2 regions of the Bacillus sp. 9.4 genome follow, and region 2 is predicted to be linked to the other one. Evidence: riboswitches for the same ligand, from Rfam matches in the RefSeq annotation. Region 2 holds a riboswitch; the other holds the start of a gene.

Region 1 (3,747 bases), on a different contig from region 2:
CAGCAAGGGAAACAAAAAAACTGCTCGACCGTCTGTATCCTCTCAGAAAATGCTCCAAGCTCCCGGACAGAGTGTGCCTTTATTATCATCTGGGCCAATGTCTTGCTCCGTGCGTAAAGGATATTTCCGAAGAGACGAACAGAGAGCTGGTTGAAAGCATTACACGTTTCTTAAGGGGCGGCTATAATGAGGTCAAAAAAGAGCTTGAAGAGAAAATGCATGAAGCTGCTGAGAATCTTGAGTTTGAACGAGCAAAAGAGCTTCGTGACCAAATTGCCCATATTGAATCAACGATGGAAAAACAAAAAATGACGATGAACGATCTAGTCGACCGTGATGTATTCGCGTACGCGTACGATAAGGGCTGGATGTGCGTGCAGGTCTTTTTCATCCGCCAAGGGAAGCTCATTGAACGCGATGTCAGCATGTTCCCGCTTTATCAGGAAGCAGATGAAGAGTTCCTCACGTTCATCGGGCAGTTCTATTCAAAAAACAACCACTTCCTTCCGAAGGAGATTTTAGTTCCAGACAGCGTAGATCAATCCATGATCGAGCAGCTGCTGGAAACAAACGTTCACCAGCCGAAGAAAGGCCCGAAAAAAGAACTGCTCATGCTGGCCCATAAAAATGCGAAAATCGCATTGAAAGAAAAATTCTCTTTAATCGAACGGGACGAGGAGCGTTCAATCGGGGCTGTGCAGAAACTAGGTGAGGCATTAAATATTTATACGCCGCACAGAATTGAAGCGTTTGATAACTCAAACATACAGGGGACAAACCCGGTTTCCGCGATGATTGTGTTTATCGACGGCAAACCATACAAAAAGGAATACCGCAAATATAAAATCAAAACCGTTACAGGGCCGGATGATTACGGTTCTATGAGAGAGGTTGTCAGAAGACGCTATACGAGAGTGCTTCGTGAGAATCTGCCGCTGCCCGATCTGATCATCATTGACGGAGGAAAAGGGCAGATCAACGCAGCAAGGGATGTCATTGAAAATGAACTCGGCTTGGATATCCCGATCGCCGGTTTAGCGAAAGATGAAAAACACAGAACCTCAAATTTACTGATCGGTGATCCGCTGGAGGTGGTGTATCTGGAACGAAACAGCCAGGAATTTTACCTCCTGCAGCGCATTCAGGACGAGGTGCACCGTTTTGCAATCAGTTTTCACAGGCAAATCCGCGGAAAAAGCGCGTTTCAATCCGTTTTGGACGACATCCCGGGTATCGGAGAGAAAAGAAAGAAAATGCTGTTAAAGCATTTCGGTTCCGTTAAAAAAATGAAGGAAGCAAGCCTTGAGGACATCAAAAAAGCCGGTGTTCCCACAGCGGCGGCTCAGCTCCTTTACGACAAATTGCAAAAATAATGTTGTCCTTTTAAATAAGATCTGATAAAATGTGAACTAATTTCATAGTTAGATCGTGTTATATGGTGAAGATAGAGGTGCGAACTTCAAGAGTATGCCTTTGGAGAAAGATGGATTCTGTGAAAAAGGCTGAAAGGGGAGCGTCGCCGAAGCAAGTAAAACCCCATCGGTATTATTTGCTGGCCGTGCATTGAATAAATGTAAGGCTGTCAAGAAATCATTTTCTTGGAGGGCTATCTCGTTGTTCATAATCATTTATGATGATTAATTGATAAGCAATGAGAGTATTCCTCTCATTGCTTTTTTTATTGTGGACAAAGCGCTCTTTCTCCTCACCCGCACGAACCAAAATGTAAAGGGTGGTAATACATGGGTCTTATTGTACAAAAATTCGGAGGCACTTCCGTCGGCTCAGTCGAAAAAATTCAAAATGCGGCAAACCGCGCAATTGCAGAAAAACAGAAAGGCCATCAAGTCGTTGTCGTCGTTTCAGCAATGGGAAAATCCACTGACGAATTGGTCAGCCTTGCAAAAGCTATTTCTGACCAGCCGAGCAAACGCGAAATGGATATGCTGCTGGCGACAGGCGAGCAGGTCACGATTTCACTCCTTTCAATGGCATTGCAGGAAAAAGGCTATGACGCTGTGTCTTATACTGGCTGGCAGGCGGGAATCCGTACGGAGGCCATTCACGGAAACGCCAGAATTACAGATATCGACACTTCGGTTTTAGCAGACCAGCTTGAAAAAGGAAAAATTGTCATTGTTGCAGGCTTCCAAGGAATGACAGAGGATTGTGAAATTACGACATTGGGCCGGGGCGGTTCAGATACAACAGCAGTTGCTTTGGCTGCCGCTTTAAAAGCTGATAAATGTGACATATACACAGACGTGCCAGGTGTGTTTACAACCGATCCGCGCTATGTGAAATCAGCGAGAAAACTTGCGGGCATCTCATACGATGAAATGCTTGAGCTTGCCAATTTAGGCGCCGGCGTTCTTCATCCGAGAGCAGTTGAGTTCGCGAAAAATTACCAAGTGCCGTTAGAAGTGCGTTCAAGTACAGAAACCGAAGCGGGAACATTAATTGAGGAGGAATCATCCATGGAACAGAATTTAATTGTCAGAGGCATTGCATTTGAAGATCAAATCACAAGAGTAACCATTTACGGGCTGACTAGCGGCTTGACAACTTTGTCTACTATTTTTACGACACTTGCCAAAAGAAACATAAACGTGGATATCATTATCCAAACGCAGGCCGAGGACAAGACTGGAATTTCCTTCTCTGTCAAAACAGAAGATGCAGACCAAACCGTTGCGGTGCTTGAAGAGTATAAAGACGCGCTGGAATTTGAGAAAATCGAGACAGAAAGCAAATTGGCTAAAGTATCCATTGTTGGATCCGGCATGGTCTCAAATCCCGGTGTAGCGGCTGAAATGTTTGCTGTACTGGCGCAAAAAAACATTTTAATCAAAATGGTCAGCACATCTGAAATCAAAGTGTCAACAGTCGTAAGCGAAAATGACATGGTGAAAGCAGTCGAGTCGCTTCACGATGCATTTGAGCTTTCAAAACATCCTTCAGCTGTGTAATGACAATCAAAAAGGCGGGACTATGCAGTCACCGCCTTTTTGATTACACTGGGTCTTTCATATCCCATTTCACAGTCAGAACCACTTTATCGGCTCTCTTTTTCACTTGTTCATATGATTCGGCAATCTGATCATTCATCAATTGAATTTGTTCAGCGATAAAACCAGCTTCCAGCTGAAAGCAAGGTTCTTTCTGATGTTTAAGCCGGTTGGAAATGATCGGCCCTTCAAGTTCAAATTCAAGCTCCTGTTTTTTAGCGCTTACGTTGGTGAGGGTTCCCCAGCCCGCTTCTTCAAAGAAGGCCGGAAATTCCTCCCATGATTCAAGAGGAAACTTACGGGCGAGATGTTTTCCTGCCCAATACATCATGGAAGAGTAATCTTGGCCAAGCATATCTGGGAGAACGATCTCTCGTATTAGTTCGTAGGCATAGGCGTTCATTTCAATTTCTTTTAGGTTGTCAATAGATGCTTCAAATTTAGACTTCATATCTGTCTCCCCTCTCTCCTGCGTATATTATAGCTCAAACAGGGGGGAGGATTACAGAATGATCCTGTAATTCTTATGAAAAATTAAGCAAGATATATATATTGATAAAATAAAATTTTTCAATCAACTAATCAATTCGGAAAATTATAATTTATGTACGCGTTTTCTTGACGCCCTTTTGAGGGAGGAGTAAAATGAAATTGTCAATAAATCTTAATAAAGTGCTTACAATTGAAAGAAGTGGGGGAAGAGATTTAGCACATTTCGCACTTATCAAACAGGGGGTAA
Region 2 (3,747 bases):
AAATCATCAACATCAAAAAAGCGGTCAATGCCAAATGTATCGTACATGACATCTCTGTTCCAAAATGTTTTATGGTTAGCATGAAAGACGGCTGAATAATAATCGTGCTGCTTCAGCGATTTATACATCGTATGAAATTGATGGTCGCTTTTCGTGAAAAAGACGGCGCCGCTAAGGGAAGGATACAGTGAGTTAGCGACGATAAATTCTGAATCTGATGTTTTGCCTTGTTCTGTTTGCTGATAGAAATGATCAAAGGAATAGCTTTTTTTAATGAGATCATTCATAAATGGGGTAATTTCTTTTCCATTTACTTTTTCATTCAGAACAAAGCTTTGGGTCGACTCAAGTGTTACAAAGATGACATTGCGCCCCTTTGCAAGACCGAATTTGCTTTGATCAGGCTTGCTGTAATCAGCCTCTGTGTAGTTTTTAATGGCAGTTATACTGTCTTCATCGGCAAAAGCTTTCGCGCTGATATTAACAGTCTGAGAAATTGTATCGTAAATATGGAACTGAAACAGACCGATGCTTTTGACTAGCATTTCCCGGTCAAAAGAATGTGCCAAAAGCTTCGGCTGCTGTACTTCTGCAAGTGCCAGTGTGCATAAAAGCATGCCGCAGGAAGCTGCATAGTACCGTTTGATCGTGCGGGGAGCGGCTTTTGTCTGTGGGTGTTTGGTTTTTCTGGCGAACAGCAGCAGAAAAACCAAATCCACAAACAGGGCGATAAACAGAGGATGGAACAGTTCTTTTACACTGCTGCCCATATCGCTCATGTTGCTGGCCTGAAATAAAACCGGGATGGTAATAAAATCGATATAAAAGCCGTAAAAAATCGTATTGGAGATCAAGATGACGGTCAGAACCAAATTGGCAATCAGCAAAAAGACCCGCTGCTTGTTTTCTTTTAAAAGCAGGCCGATACCGAATAAAGGAAGAATAAAGCTGAGCGGGTTGACCAGCAGCATTAGCTCCTCCAACAGAGTATCGATTTGCAAATCAAAGCCGAGTTTATATATCATATACGTTTTGATCCACATAAATAAGATCGAAAAACATAAAAACCGCTGATTGTGAAAAAAGGTTCCTTTCATCAATATGACTCCTCACGTTTTCTTGATCATCTGCATGAAATGCTTCTTAAGTAAAACCTACTAAAAACAGCCGGTTCAGACAAGTCTCAGCACTCATGTTTAAAACATGCGCCCATGAAACAGCATATAAAAGTAGTAACATGAAGCAAGGGTCAGGCCGGCTAGCACGAGCTGCTCAGAAAAACTGCCTGTCTTCATATATAATGGAAGCCGAACGCGGATCGTTGAAGGGAATAATAATTTGATTCCGTTCACCGTCCAAGCGTCAAGAATCAAGTGGCTCGCCATTCCGATCATCAGGCCGGCTGATATGTTTTTATCTGGAATGTATGTAGAAGTGATAAAAAACATGATGAGCATAAACAGCAGGCTGTGTGTAAAGGTGCGATGGCCAAAAACGGAGCTGACCACTTTCGATAAAATAGGAAATTTTCTCCCGATTTTGCTTTGTGTGTGGCAGATATCGGGTATTAATGCTCCAACCGCGCCTGACGCAGCCATAAGCACTGGATCAAATCCATAATAATAAGCCGCTGCCGTACAAGAAGCGATGCCTCCCATGATGTGTGTTTTTCCTGTCATTTGCCGCTTCTCCTTTTATCTTTTGCAAAAAATCTCTGAATTACAAATATATCAAGAGAATGTATGTTTGATCAACAGGACTTTGGACGATAAAAAATATCTCGCATAATTTTTCAGGAAAAAGGCATCTTAAACATGTACCTATTTTTTAAAAGAGGTGATACGAATGGGTTTCTTTAATAAAGATAAAGGAAAACGTTCCGAAAAAGAAAAAAACGTAATCCAAGGAGCTCTTGAAGATGCTGGTTCAGCTCTAAAAGATGATCCGCTTCAAGAAGCTGTGCAAAAAAAGAAAAATAATCGATAACCACATGCGGATAGGGCTTGGCTCTATCCGTATTTTCCATCTGTTCCCTTTGACAGATCATCCTTTCTTTGATAACCTTCTGGGAGTAACTGAATAATTAAATCCTCACTCTTTCTCAGTGAGGTAGAGGTTGCGCGGATGATAAGTCACACATGCCAGGCTGACAGGGGCTGTTAAACATGTGTAAAAGGCATCAGCGCCGAAGTGTGGAGAAAGCCGATCCTTCTCTATGCTGGGACTGTATCTGAATAAGTGCAGGACTGCCGCGTGCTTTTTCGCGGAGGGCTATCCGGAGATCAAGGGTGTGTGTTTCTTTAAGCATGGACTTTTGTTCAGGCTTTTTTTGCGTTTATATGATCTCGGGGTCTGGTCCGTACAAAGAATCATGGAGGTACTGGAATGGAACAGACAAAAAAATGGGGTTTTTGGTTATTAACGGCGTTTGTCGTTGGAAATATGGTTGGATCAGGAATTTTCTCCTTGCCGAGCTCGCTTGCTTCAATTGCGAGTCCGTTTGGAGCTACGTCCGCCTGGCTTTTGACAGGTGCCGGCGTGCTGATGATTGCACTTGTGTTCGGACATTTGTCCATTCGCAAGCCTGAACTGACAGCGGGACCGCAAAGTTATGCAAGAGCGCTGTTTTCTGACCCGAAAAAAGGCAACGCTGCCGGTTTCACAATGGTGTGGGGCTACTGGGTGGCGAGCTGGATCAGCAACGTGGCGATCATCACAAGTCTCGCCGGTTACTTGACTTCGTTCTTCCCGATCTTGGTTGATAAACGTGAGATGTTTTCGATCGGCGGGCAAGAGGTGACACTCGGCCAATTACTGACGTTTGCCGTATGTACGATCTTGTTATGGGGAACGCACGCGATTCTTGTTGCCAGCATTAACGGCGCAAGTAAATTAAACTTTGTCACAACGCTTTCTAAAGTATTAGGTTTTGTCTTCTTTATCGTTGCCGGTTTGTTTGTGTTTCAAACGGCATTATTCGGTCATTTTTATTTCCCGGTTCAAGGAGAAAACGGCACAAGCATTGGAATTGGCGGCCAGGTTCATAACGCCGCGATTTCTACACTGTGGGCGTTTGTCGGAATTGAATCCGCGGTGATCCTGTCCGGCCGTGCGCGCTCTCAGCGTGATGTGAAACGTGCGACAATTACCGGCTTGCTGATTGCCTTGAGCATATATATTATTGTGACTTTAATTACGATGGGTGTTCTGCCGCATGATAAGCTTGTCGGCTCTGAAAAACCATTTGTTGATGTACTCTATGCGATTGTTGGAAACGCGGGAAGCGTGATTATGGCGCTTTTGGCTATCCTTTGTTTATTCGGAACGATGCTCGGCTGGATTTTGCTTGGCTCTGAGGTGCCATACCAAGCCGCTAAAGCAGGAGATTTCCCGGCATTTTTTGCAAAAACGAATAAAAAGGGAAGTCCGGTCATTGCACTCATTATTACAAACGTCATGTCACAGGTCTTCATTTTCTCGGTTATTTCCCGGACAATAAGTGACGCATTTACATTTTTAACGACAGCGGCTACACTTGCATATTTAATTCCGTATCTGGTATCTGCAATCTACAGCTTGAAGGTAGTCATCAAAGGTGAAACGTATGACCAGCTGAAAGGCTCCCGTGTAAGAGACGGATTGATCGCGATACTGGCGTGTGCATACTCCGTGTTTGTTATCGTAACAGGCACAGCAGATTTAACGACATTTATCCTCGGCATCGGTTTATTCTTTGTCGGCTTAATC

Evidence for each region. A riboswitch is a leader RNA that binds a small molecule or an ion and turns the genes downstream of it on or off. The one in region 2 is predicted to bind lysine.
Region 1: linked by a shared signal. The riboswitch ahead of ACZ07B_RS05495 (aspartate kinase) and the one ahead of ACZ07B_RS13580 (amino acid permease) in region 2 are both predicted to bind lysine.

What each region holds. Positions count from the first base shown of each region.
Region 1 is NZ_JBVFMU010000001.1:914,104-917,850, reverse strand. It holds gene uvrC (excinuclease ABC subunit UvrC) at 1-1,373, shown strand, start outside; lysine riboswitch at 1,438-1,617, shown strand; gene ACZ07B_RS05495 (aspartate kinase) at 1,743-2,969, shown strand; gene ACZ07B_RS05490 (YslB family protein) at 3,013-3,459, opposite strand.
Region 2 is NZ_JBVFMU010000003.1:294,797-298,543, reverse strand. It holds gene ACZ07B_RS13595 (LTA synthase family protein) at 1-1,097, opposite strand, end outside; gene ACZ07B_RS13590 (metal-dependent hydrolase) at 1,197-1,679, opposite strand; gene sspJ (small acid-soluble spore protein SspJ) at 1,846-1,986, shown strand; lysine riboswitch at 2,103-2,282, shown strand; gene ACZ07B_RS13580 (amino acid permease) at 2,386-3,747, shown strand, end outside.